DNA from 3 places in the Ignatzschineria sp. RMDPL8A genome. Region 1 is predicted to be linked to each of the others. Evidence: riboswitches for the same ligand, from Rfam matches in the RefSeq annotation. Region 1 holds a riboswitch; each other region holds the start of a gene.
What was found. Region 1 has a riboswitch for thiamine pyrophosphate ahead of thiM (hydroxyethylthiazole kinase). Riboswitches for the same ligand answer to the same signal wherever they lie in the genome.
Positions count from the first base shown of each region.

Region 2: another riboswitch for thiamine pyrophosphate. It lies ahead of thiC (phosphomethylpyrimidine synthase ThiC); the one in region 1 lies ahead of thiM (hydroxyethylthiazole kinase).
Region 3: another riboswitch for thiamine pyrophosphate. It lies ahead of OXI21_RS03240 (thiamine phosphate synthase); the one in region 1 lies ahead of thiM (hydroxyethylthiazole kinase).

Region 1 covers NZ_JAPPWA010000002.1:1,304,185-1,308,434, forward strand. The annotation lists gene OXI21_RS07465 (Na+/H+ antiporter) at 1-450, opposite strand, end outside; gene OXI21_RS07470 (rhodanese-like domain-containing protein) at 610-864, opposite strand; gene OXI21_RS07475 (PH domain-containing protein) at 989-1,489, opposite strand; TPP riboswitch at 1,706-1,817, shown strand; gene thiM (hydroxyethylthiazole kinase) at 1,878-3,404, shown strand; gene thiD (bifunctional hydroxymethylpyrimidine kinase/phosphomethylpyrimidine kinase) at 3,468-4,250, shown strand, end outside.
Region 2 covers NZ_JAPPWA010000001.1:199,052-203,301, reverse strand. The annotation lists gene codB (cytosine permease) at 1-595, shown strand, start outside; gene OXI21_RS00890 (cytosine deaminase) at 604-1,881, shown strand; TPP riboswitch at 1,939-2,051, shown strand; gene thiC (phosphomethylpyrimidine synthase ThiC) at 2,224-3,996, shown strand; gene OXI21_RS00880 (DUF975 family protein) at 4,116-4,250, opposite strand, start outside.
Region 3 covers NZ_JAPPWA010000002.1:375,777-380,026, forward strand. The annotation lists gene OXI21_RS03230 (hypothetical protein) at 1-550, shown strand, start outside; gene tehB (tellurite resistance methyltransferase TehB) at 690-1,292, shown strand; TPP riboswitch at 1,363-1,473, shown strand; gene OXI21_RS03240 (thiamine phosphate synthase) at 1,673-2,314, shown strand; gene thiS (sulfur carrier protein ThiS) at 2,333-2,542, shown strand; gene OXI21_RS03250 (thiazole synthase) at 2,546-3,313, shown strand; gene OXI21_RS03255 (ThiF family adenylyltransferase) at 3,310-4,250, shown strand, end outside.

The DNA of each region.
Region 1 (4,250 bases):
CGCTTCACCTTCTAAAATCCGCATCATCTTTTTCGATAGACGGCCTTTCCCGACAATGCCTGAAAGCGCCACCGCATCCGTTGGGGAGAGAACCGCCGCAAGCGCAATAGCGACGTAGATCGGCATCTCAGGCAAGATCCAGTGGATCAAAAATCCAAGCCCGATCACGGTAATAAAGACAAGGGTGAGCGCAAGGCTGAGAATCTCCCTTCCCGAGCGCACAAATTCATAAATCGGCATTTTCCGCGCATCTTCAAATAAAAGCGGCGGGATAAAGAGAATGAGAAAAAGGTCAGGGCGGAGTTCTACTTCAAACCCGATGAGCGCAACGGCGCAACCGATTACAATTTGCAAGATCGGAAGCGGGGTTTTGATCGGAATAAATGTCTGGATAATGCTGGAAGAGGCTGCCATTAAAATGAGCAGTAAGACCGTGAGTAAAACGTCCATAGCGAAACCTTATGCTGTGGGAAAGAAGGAATTTGACTCAGTTTAGCGCATTATGAGGTTGATTCAAGGGAAAAGCGACACTTAAAGCGGGCTTGGTGTTGTTTTTAAAGGAAAGTTTTTTGTGAATAATAGTGAGGATTAAACGGACTTTTTTAAGGGTTAGACAAAGGGATAATGCCGTTTTAACTGATCAAATCCGCCAAGATTGATGGCATTGACATAGCCTGCATCTAAAAGCGCATATTGCGCATAGGCTGAGCGAATGCCGGCGTGGCAATAGAGCCCAATTTCAGCAGTTTTATCCGGCGCATATTGATCGATCATCATTAAAATATATTGATATTCAATATGAATCGCATCGGCTAAATGTCCGGCATTAAATTCATCCGGTGTGCGCACATCAATGATCAGCATATAGGGCTCCTTGCTTTAGTAAAATCGTGGGCAAAATAGAAGGAATCGAGAGAAAAGAATCATAGCACGGCGACTCTTGCTGCCTGATTTAATCTCTTTATCAGCTTAAATAGACGTTTATTGATTAATCGTCATCTTCTTTTTGCGCTTCATCTTGCGTGAGTGCGGCACTTCTAAAGGAGAGCGGGTCGCGGATATAGGGAATTGGGGCGCTCGTACCGCCGGAACCGATAATGGTCAGCGTGCCAAAGTCAAAAATGCGTCCAACTAAACTCTGTTTAACCTGCAAACTCTCAACTTTTGAATGTTTGAGTTCAGTGGTATTGCGGCGAATAAAACCAAATTTCGCAATGACACGGCGATCAGTGACGGCCAGTTCCGTTGAAATCGAATAGATCCAAGCACGCAGAAAAAAGTAGAGTGCAATCGCAAATATCGGGAGGGAGAGATACCAGAGTTTTCCGTAGAGATTAAGATTATAGAGCTCGTCGATCTTATAAAGGCCACCTAAAATGAGAAGCCCCATGATGCACCAAATGGCCGGATTGATATAGATAAACCAGTGGGTTTTCGCCACAATAATGATTTTTTCTTGCGGGGTGATGACGGAATCAACGTAACTCATAATGCACTCTTTTAACCAAATGTTTTGGGTGGATTTTAAGGTGAATAAGCCCTTAACTATAGCAAATTTACCGAGCGATTAGTGAGTTTTTAACCATCATTTTATCGGCGCGATCCATCGGTGAAATTGATGTGAGATTATGATGCTTATCCGTGAGTGAAAGAGATGGGGAAAGAGGCGGGAGTGATTGAAAAAAGAGGGGCGTTTTGATACGCTAAGACATGACCGGGGTGCCCGAGGATGCGATCATTTATCGCATCTTGGCTGAGAGTTACCCGTAGAACCTGATCTGGTTAAAACCAGCGTAGGAAGTCCTTTTTCTGACATAACAACGCATCACGTTGGGCCATCAAAATCGGGTTTCCTACATGTTATGTGAGAGAAAATCATGCCCAATATCATTCCCTTTGGAGCCCGCGAAATGGCTCCCCATCTTGCGCAGTTTCATGCCAAACGTCCTTTAGTTCACTGTATGACCAACGATGTCGTGCAAAATTTTACCGCCAATGTGCTCTTAGCCTCCGGCGCCATTCCCGCAATGGTGATCGCAAAAGAGGAGGCGGCGGAATTTGTCTCGGTCTCAAATGCGCTTCTCATTAACGTCGGCACCATTACCGAAGAATTTATGCAGGCGATGACGATCGCGGTTAAAACTGCGCATCAAAAAGGGATTCCGTGGGTGCTTGATCCGGTGGCGATTGGCCCAGTTTTGCCATTTCGTACCGTTTTTTGTGATGAGCTTCTTGCCTATAAACCAACGATTATTCGCGGAAATCCGTCGGAGATTTTAGCCCTTGCCGGTGAAAAATCGAGCGCGAAAGGCCCCGATGGAATGGATGATCCACTTAGCGCCTTAAAAACCGCCCAATCTCTTGCGAAAAAGCTTAATACTGTTGTGGCGATGACGGGCGATATTGATTACATCACCGACGGCGAAACAACCTATTCCATCAATGTTGGGAGCGAAAAACTGACGCGAGTGACCGGGGCGGGGTGTTCGCTTTCAGCATTAGTCGCCGGATTTGTGGGGGCAGGAATCGCACCGTTAGAAGCCGCGACGAGTGCTTGCTTTATGATGGCCTATTCTGGAATGAAGGCAGATCAGCTGACGGTGATGAAGCAGATGTCGATGGCGGGCGGCATGGGATCATTTTCAGTAGCGCTACTTGATGAATTATCAACGCTTTCGGCTGATAGATTGAGCATGGATGAATTAAATAAAACCATTCAAAACGAAAGCGAATTATCAAGTCGCGAAAAATTTAACGCCGATGACTTACGTCTCTATTTGGTACTTGAACCCACACTGTGCGGCGGCATTGATGGAATGCTTACGACCACACAGCAAGCGGTGAAAGCGGGGGTGACGATGGTGCAACTCCGTTTTGAAGAAAAGACCGATAAAGGAATTTGGTACGATGCAGCGCTCCGTCTAAAAGCGCTGTTAAAACCGTATAACGTGCCGCTGATTATTAATGATGAGGTGGATGTGGCGATTGCGGTGGATGCCGATGGAGTGCACGTTGGGCAGTCGGATCTGCCGCCAAATGTGGTGCGTGAGCTCTTAGGTGAGGATAAAATTGTCGGACTTTCAGCGGGCAATGCGTCTGAGATTTTAGCGGCCGATCAAAATGTGGTGGATTATCTTGGCGTCGGCCCTGTCTTTACAACAAGTACGAAGCTTGATGCGCGCGCGATGCTCGGGCCTGAGAAACTTGTAGAATTAGTTGAACTGAGTCCGCTTCCATTGGTTGGGATTGGGGGAATTCAAACAAGTAATGTTGAATCGGTGATGCGAGCGGGTGTTTCGGGTGTATCGGTAGTGTCAGCAATTTGTGGTCAACAAGATGTCGAGGCGGCAACAAGAATATTACGCACAGCAATCGATCGTGTACTTGAGGAATCATCGTGTTAACTAGATCACAGTTCAGTAGATAAGTATTAAACAGATAAAACCCATATACGTAAGGAGAGAAGAATGATTAATGCATTAACCATTGCAGGGACTGACCCTTCCGGCGGTGCGGGGATTCATGCGGATCTTAAGACGTTTTCGGCGCTTGGAGCGTATGGAATGTCGGTGATTACCGCGCAAGTTGCGCAAAATACGCAAGGGGTACAGGCGGTTTTACCTACGCCACTCGATTTTCTGGAAAAACAGTTCTTTTCAGTGATTGATGATGTGCGCGTCGATAGTGTCAAGGTTGGGGCGCTCGTGAATCCTGAGATTGTAGCGCTTGTAGCAAAATTATTGCGTGATCATCCACAACTGTTTGTGGTGCTTGATACGGTGATGATTGCAAAAGGTGGGCATCCCCTTTTAGTACAAGAAGCGGTGGATACCATTCGCGATGAAATGTTGCCTCTTTCAAGCATTATTACGCCCAATTTACCGGAAGCGGCGGCGCTTTTAGAAACGCGCGAGGCGCAAAATTATGAAGAGATGGTCGAGCAGGGACAAGCGCTCCTTAAACTTGGGCCAAAATCGGTCTTGATGAAGGGCGGGCATTTAGCGTGTGATGAGAGTCCTGATGTGCTCGTCACTGCCGATGAGGTCATCCGTTTTGATGCAAAACGTGTGAAAACGAAAAATTGCCATGGGACGGGGTGCACTTTATCGGCAGCAATCGCAGCGCTCTATCCTGAGCATGGCTTAGTCGAAGCAGTCCGTTTAGCAAAAGAATATATTACCGGCGCGCTTGAGCATGCCGATCGTTTAGAGGTGGGGAAAGGCATTGGTCCGACGCATCATTTCTATCGC
Region 2 (4,250 bases), on a different contig from region 1:
GGACTTTTTACGCTTCGGTAAAAACGCCAAAACGGCGATTATTGTGGCGGTACTCGCCTTCTTTATCGGGAATTCGCTCATGTTTATCTTTGGCGCGATGGGAACGCTTGCACTCTCAAAAGCAGACATATTTGATGTGATGTTGGTGCAGGGATTGATCATTCCGGCGATCATTATTTTGGGGCTAAATATTTGGACGACCAATAATAATGCGCTCTACGCCTCAGGCCTTGGGTTTTCAAGCATGACGGGGATTTCAAGCCGTAAACTTTCGATGATTTTAGGCGTTGTGGGGACGATCAGTTCACTTTGGCTCTATAATAACTTTGTCAGCTGGCTCGTCTTTTTATCATCGGCGATTCCTCCGATCGGAACCATTTTGATTGTGGATTTCTTCTTGCATCGGAAGCGTTACCGCGATCTAAAAGCGATGAATGAGATTTTCATCAACTGGAATGCGGTGATCACGGTGATTGTCGGCGTCGTGGCGAGCTATACTTTAAATGGAATTGTGCCGGTAAACTCAGTGATTGCAAGCTTAACCACCTACCTTGTGCTTGAGAAAACCATCGGCGAACGTAATCGAATCAAATAGGAGTGACCATGAAACGAATCATTCAAAATGCGCGTCTGCGTGACCGTGACGGGCTGTGGCAAATCATGATGAATAATGGCCGATTTGAGGCCATTGTCCCGCAAGATAAAAATCTCGAATTAGGCGAGGATGTGGCCGTTCTCGATGCGGAGGCGGGGCTAGTGATTGCGCCCTTTATCGAGCCTCATATTCACCTTGATACAACGCAAACCGCTGGCGAGCCGAAGTGGAATGAATCGGGCACGCTCTTTGAGGGAATCGAGCGTTGGGCGGAGCGTAAGGCGATGTTGAGTGAAGCGGATGTGAAACAGCGCGCGCTCACCACATTAAAATGGCAGATCGCCAACGGAATTCAGCATGTCAGAACTCATGTTGATGTCTCTGATCCGACGCTAACGGCGCTCAAAGCGATGCTCGAGCTCAAAGAAGAGGTGCGCGATTACATTGATGTGCAGATCGTGGCGTTCCCGCAAGAGGGGATTTTATCGTTCCCCAATGGTAAGGCGCTGTTAGAAGAGGCGATGAAGATGGGGGCGGACGCCGTTGGCGGGATTCCTCATTTTGAATTTACCCGTGAATATGGCGTCGATTCGCTCAATTATGTCTTTGAGCTGGCGAAAAAATACGATCGTTTAATCGATATTCATTGCGATGAGATTGACGATGAGCAGTCCCGCTTTGTGGAATCAGTGGCGGCCTTTGCCTATCGAGATGAGATTGGCGAGCGCGTTACAGCCAGTCATACAACGGCGATGCACTCTTATAATGATGCGTATGCCTCACGTCTTTTCCGCGTCTTTAGACTCTCAGGGATTAACTTTGTCGCAAACCCCTTGGTGAATATCCATCTGCAAGGGCGCTTTGATCGCTATCCGAAACGTCGCGGAATTACGCGAGTGAAAGAGCTGTTAAAATCGGGCTTAAACGTCTGTTTTGGTCACGATGATGTTTTTGATCCATGGTATCCACTTGGAACGGCGAATATGCTTCAGGTGTTGCATATGGGGCTTCATGTCTGCCAAATGATGGGCTATCCCGAGCTCAATAATGGGCTTGATCTCATTTCAACGAACTCAGCGCGAACGCTTCATTTAGATGATTACGGCATTGAGGAAGGGAACTCGGCAAACTGCATTATCTTACCGGCAGAAAATGGCTTTGATGCGCTGCGCCGTCAGGTGCCGACCCGTTATTCAATTCGTCACGGGGAGATTTTAGCGGAAACGACACTCCCTGAAACTCATATCCATATGGGTGAAACAGAGCGGATTACCTTCTGCCGTTAAGCGGAAAAACCGGCGGATATTTGCATTCCTTAACAATACGCGCTATAAACGTAGCATAGATTTCACTAGGGGCGTCCACTCATGTGGGCTGAGATTAAAGCAATCGAGCTTTTAGACCCTCAGGACCTGATCTGGCTCATACCAGCGTAGGGAAGTATATCCGCACGAATTGTCATGAGCCTTATCTCCACACGTTGGGGTTAAGGCTTTTTTGTTGTTTTGATCGCTAATAATCCTAATTAAAGATCGCCAAACGCCTTGCAATCGCGCTTATATGATTCATTACGTTGCCAGACTCTCGTCTTTTTCTGTTTGTTTCATTCATGATTAAGGAGAGGTTTGATGACAACCACCAATATCGAAATTAAATCGAGTTTTCCCCGCAGTAAAAAGATCTATGTGGAGGGGAGCCGTCCCGATATTTTAGTACCGATGCGTGAAATTACGCTCGACGATACGCTCGACACTAAAGGCGCAGTGATCGAGAAGAATGAGCCGTTTCGTGTCTATGATACGAGCGGCCCTTACACCGATGAAAATTATACCGTGGACCTCACCCAAGGGCTTCCTGCGCTTCGCCGTAACTGGATTATCGAGCGTGGCGATGTGGAAGAGTACGACGGGCGCGAAATTAAAGCGGTGGATAACGGCTATAAAGATGCGAACGATCCGCGTAACTTTGTGGGTACATTTCCCGGGTTAAAACGTAAACCGCTCCGCGCGAAAGCCGGTAAAAATGTGACGCAGATGCACTATGCGCGTCAAGGGATTGTGACCCCTGAGATGGAATTTATCGCCATCCGTGAGGGCATGGATCCTGAGTTTGTACGTAAAGAAGTGGCGGAAGGGCGCGCGATTATTCCCGCAAACATCAATCACCCGGAATCAGAACCGATGATTATTGGTAAAAACTTCCATGTGAAAATTAACGCCAATATCGGTAACTCCGCGGTCACTTCATCGATCGAAGAGGAAGTGGAAAAGATGACGTGGGCGACCCGTTGGGGCGCGGACAACGTCATGGATCTCTCCACCGGAAAAGACATTCACAAAACCCGTGAGTGGATCATCCGAAACTCAGCGGTTCCGATCGGTACGGTGCCCATCTACCAAGCGCTTGAAAAAGTAAACGGCATTGCCGAAGATCTCAACTGGGAAGTGTTCCGCGATACCTTAATCGAGCAAGCTGAGCAGGGCGTGGACTATTTCACCATTCACGCCGGCGTATTATTGCGCTACATTCCGCTGACAGCAAAACGCGTTACGGGCATTGTATCGCGCGGGGGTTCGATCATGGCGCAGTGGTGTTTAGCGCACCATAAAGAGAACTTCATCTATGAGAATTTCGAAGAAATTTGCGAAATCATGAAGCAGTACGATATCTCATTCTCCCTTGGCGATGGTTTACGCCCCGGCTCGATTGCCGATGCGAACGACGAAGCCCAATTTGCCGAGCTTAAAACCTTAGGGGAATTGACGCAAATCGCGTGGAAACACGATGTTCAAACCATGATCGAAGGCCCTGGTCACGTGCCGATGCACAAGATCAAAGAGAACATGGATATGCAGGAAAAATATTGTGATGACGCGCCATTTTACACGCTTGGCCCACTCACCACCGATATTGCGCCGGGCTATGACCACATCACCTCCGCCATTGGCGCGGCGATGATCGGCTGGTACGGCACCGCAATGCTCTGCTATGTCACGCCGAAAGAACACTTAGGGTTACCAAACCGTGAAGACGTTCGCGTTGGGGTGATTACCTATAAACTCGCCGCGCACGCAGCAGACCTTGCAAAAGGGCACCCGAATGCACAAAAACGTGATGATGCCCTCTCAAAAGCGCGTTTTGAATTCCGCTGGGAAGATCAATTTAATTTAGGCTTAGACCCTGAGCGCGCTCGTGAATATCATGACGAAACGCTTCCGTCTGCCGGGGCGAAAGTCGCGCATTTCTGCTCAATGTGTGGACCTAAATTCTGCAGCATGAAGATCTCGCAAGACATTCGCTTAAAAGACCAAGATGGCACCTTTGCAAAAGAGGCGATCATTGAAGGGATGAAAGAGAAATCGAAAGAGTTCTTAGAGAACGATAGCCAAATTTATAGCTAATGTGGTAACGGTTCTAATGATCGTTAAATGACATTAGGCTAAAACAAAAGCTTAAAAAACTTAAAATGGAAAAGGAGCGCGATTGAATTCGAGCTCCTTTTTTTATGCCTAAAACGAGATTACGCTTCAGCAATCATTTTGCGATAGACGATCGTTTTTGCAAGGAGATACATTGGAATGGTCCAGATGAGCCCGATTCCGAACGGAATGGCACTAATTAAGACGATAATCCATAAAAGGAGCTCTAATAAGAA
Region 3 (4,250 bases), 930 kb from region 1:
TAAGCTCTACCAAAAAGCCCGTGATCAGATGGATTTACGCGTATTTATCTACCGATTATTATTAACCTTACCGCTACTTCTGATTGCGGGCTATCTCTTTAAAACTAAGCGCAATTCGAGCTATTGGCCGTTTGTGTGGGGATTTATCTTCTTTGCGCTTTTTGCATTTTTTGTGGAGCTCGTCCCGTATCTACCGAGCTACGGCGGTTATGTGCGCTACGGCGTGGGTGTGATTTTGACCTTTTTCGGTGGTCATTATGTGATTAATGCATTGCGAAATTATTTAAAACGCCAAAAAGAGGCGGAAGCGGCCCCTGAACCTGCGCGCCGGCAAGAGTTGCAATATGAGATGGTCTTTGCGCGTCTTGAAAAGGGGGTTTGCCCAGGGTGTGAACGCCGGCTCAATCTTGCCTCAAACTTAGGAGATTATTGCCCTCATTGCGGACTGCATCTCTTTGCCGAATGTGGCGCGTGTGGGGCACGGAAAAGCACCTTTGCACATTTTTGTCATCAGTGCGGCATTGGAGATCATCAAGAAAAAGTGGGTTAAGATCAGCCCATTGGAGTAAATTTTAGATCTGTCCGAAATGGAAGATAATATATAAGAGGAGAGGGTGACCGATCCTCTTTTTTGTGGGACAATAAAACATTACTTTTATATTCATCATTAAAATGCGAAGGAGTCGGAGATGGAATCAAAGGGACGTGACGCAGATTATTTTCAGAAAAATTATGGATTAACACTCCCCCATACGGATGTGGTGGCGGCAAGTGAATTGATTAAGCCGTGTGCAGCCCTTGATTTAGGCTGCGGGATGGGCCGAAATTCGCTCTTTTTGAACGAGCTGGGATTTACTATGACCTCCGTCGATGCCAATCCGAATGCGATCGAATCGCTCAAAGCGGTGATTGAGACGGAATCGATCGAGGGAATTACGCCGTTTCTCTACAATATTAATGATGCAACGCTCGATGGGGAGTATGGTTTTATCTTTTCCACCGTGGTTTTTATGTTTTTGGAAGCGGAGCGTATCCCCTACATTATTCGCAATATGCAACAATCGACAGCGGCCGGCGGGTATAACCTCATTGTGTCGGCGATGCATACGGACAGATATCCCTGCCATCAAGGCTTTTCGTTCACTTTTGGTGAGGGCGAGCTGGCGGATTATTATAAAAATTGGGAACTTGTGACCTATAACGAAGATGTGGGTGAGCTCCACCGTGTGGACGAAAATGGCAATCGCATTCAGCTTCAATTTGCGACGATGCTCGCGAAACGAATCGCCTAATGTAAGCGCTTTATGCGGAGCAGTTGCCGTTTGTGCATTTCTGCTCTATACTCAATTTTAGAAATTAATCGATTTCCACTAGAGGTGCTGTTGAAAACAGCTGAGATTGAAGTGATCAACTTCGGGACTCTTTGAACCTGAACTAGTTAAGACTAGCGGAGGAAAGTGGGCGAGCTCTTAAATAAATCCTCGCGCGATAGAGAGATAATTATTGCGTTAGCGACATTGATTTTAGAGCCACAGCACACTTTCTTAGAAGGACGATTGGGTTATTCCAACGGCCATTTAAGGAAGTTTTTTTATGCCAAACGATTGCCACATTGAGGCTTTACACTGAGTTGACCGGATCGTGGTCGAGAAAATCAGATAAAGGAGCCACGATGGAATCGACGGGGTATAAAGAGGCGCGCACCACTTCCCGCAAGCGAGGGATGATGAAACAGCTTTTTGCCATTACGCCAGATAATTTACCGATGGACGCGACGCTCGAGATTATGAGTGAGATTGCGCCCATTGTGGATTTTATTCAAGTAAGGGAAAAAAGTTTGTCGCCCCTTGAGCAAGATCAGCTCATCGAGACGGCGCTGTTAAACGGCATTCCGCCCCAAAAATTGATCATCAATGATCGCATCGATCTCGCCCTTCTGCATGGGCTTAACCACGTTCATCTAACGGAGCGAAGCATTCCGCTACAGCGCGCACAGATTGGATTTCCTGCGCTCTCCTTTAGCCGTTCCGTTCATTCGCTTACGCAGATTATGGCGCATCATCTACACGCGTCTTATCTGCAGATCGGCCATATCTTTCCCACAGCGTTAAAAAATTATCCTCCCTTTGGGCTCGAAAACCTGAAAAAGGCGAGTGCGATTGCGGATAATTTGGTGGCGGTTGGGGGGATCGATCATACGACGCTTCTAAAAGTCCGCCCCTATGTGATGGGGGTGGCGGTGATGTCGGCGCTTTTTGAACATGCAAATCCCGCCTCTTATGCCCAAACGTTAATTTCGCTGTTAAATGATTAACCTAAAAAGGAGATGACTATGATTACGATTATTGTGAATGATCGAGCGCTTGAGATTGCCAAAGAGACGGCGACGGTCGCTGATCTTGTGGAGGTGCTCGACCTTGCTTCGCGCCGTTTTTTTATCATTGAAAAAAATGGTGACGTAATTACCAAAGCGCATTACGCCACTGAATCTGTCAATCATAACGACTCATTTGAGATCGTGCATTTTGTCGGTGGAGGTTAACACATGACACTTAAAATTGGTTCGTTCGAGTTCAATTCCCGCATTTTTTTAGGCACGGGAAAATACCGTTCGTTTGAAGAGCAAAAGGGCGCCGTTGAGGCAAGTGATACGGAAGTGCTCACCTTTGCGGTGCGCCGGATGGATATTTTTGATCAAAGCCAGCCCAATCTTCTTGAGCAACTCGATCTGACAAAATATAAATTACTTCCCAATACCGCAGGGGCAAAAACCGCTGAAGAGGCCGTTCGCATTGCTAAATTAGCCCAAGGTTCGGGCCTTTGCGACATGATTAAGGTGGAGATTATCGGGTGCGATAAAACGCTTCTGCCCGATCCCATTGAAACCCTTCGCGCAACGGAGATGCTCCTTGCTGAAGGAATGACGGTGCTCACCTATACTTCCGATGATGTGGTGCTCGCGCGCCGTCTGCAAGAGATGGGTTGTCACGCGATTATGCCGGGCGCATCGCCGATTGGGAGCGGATTAGGGATTTTAAATCCGGTCAATTTATCGCACATTATCGACCAAGCGACGGTGCCGGTGATTGTCGATGCCGGTTTAGGCAGCCCGAAAGATGTGGCCTATGCGATGGAGCTTGGCGCGGACGGCGTTTTGTTAAATAGTGCGGTCGCCTATAGTGAAGACCCGATCAAAATGAGCCGTGCGATGAGTTTAGCAACACAAGCCGGACGTTTAGCCTTTGAAGCAAAACGCATGGAGATGAGCAAACTTGGGCGCGCAAGTAGCCCGGTGGAAGGCATGATCCGATGATAAATCCGCGTTACCATCGGCTCGCCCGATTTCATCAGCTCGGCGAGAAGGGCGTATTGGCACTTCGTGCGGCGCATGTGGTGATTATTGGAACGGGCGCGCTCGGTGCACAACACGCGGAAACCTTGACGCGCTCTGGGGTTGGCACGCTCACCTTGATCGATCGTGATATCGTTGAGCTCACCAATCTCAGCCGTCAAACCCTCTTTACCGAAGCTGATGCGAAGGCGTCGCTTCCGAAAGTGATCGCCCTTGAAGCGCATCTTAAGGCGATCAATCATGAGGTGATGATTCGGCCAATTTTCACCGAAGTCTCGCCTCATAATATTGAATATCTGCTCGAAGGCGCCGATCTTATCTTAGATGGCACTGATAATCTCAATATTCGCATGCTGATTAATGATGCCGCTTATAAACTTAAGATCCCGTGGATTTTTGGCTCCGCGCTTGAGAGTTACGGCATGACCTATAACTTTTTAGACACGCCTTTAGACGTAACTGATAAAAAAGGGCCGTGTCTGCGCTGTCTGCTCGGGGCGATCCCGCTTGAGAGTGAGGATACTTGTTCCTCTGTCGGCGTAGTTCAGCCAATTTTACAACTGATTTCAAGCCTGCAAACGGCGGAAGCGATCAAGTTTTTAACCGGTTTTTCGGTGCGTGATACTCTCTTTACCGCAGAGCTTTGGGACTTTCATACTCAATCGATCAATCTGGATAAACTTAAAAATCCTGACTGCTCAACTTGCGGAAGTGAGCCGACGTTTCCAGCGCTCTTTCAAGCAGATTCGAACGGAGATTCCAAAGAAAAATCTAATGCGTTTAAAATCCGCACACTCTGCGGGGGTGAGTTTATGGTCTATGCACCAAATCCCCACGATTTTAATCGCATTAAACCGCGTCTTGAACAGAGGAACCTTGCTTACAAAGAGACCGACTA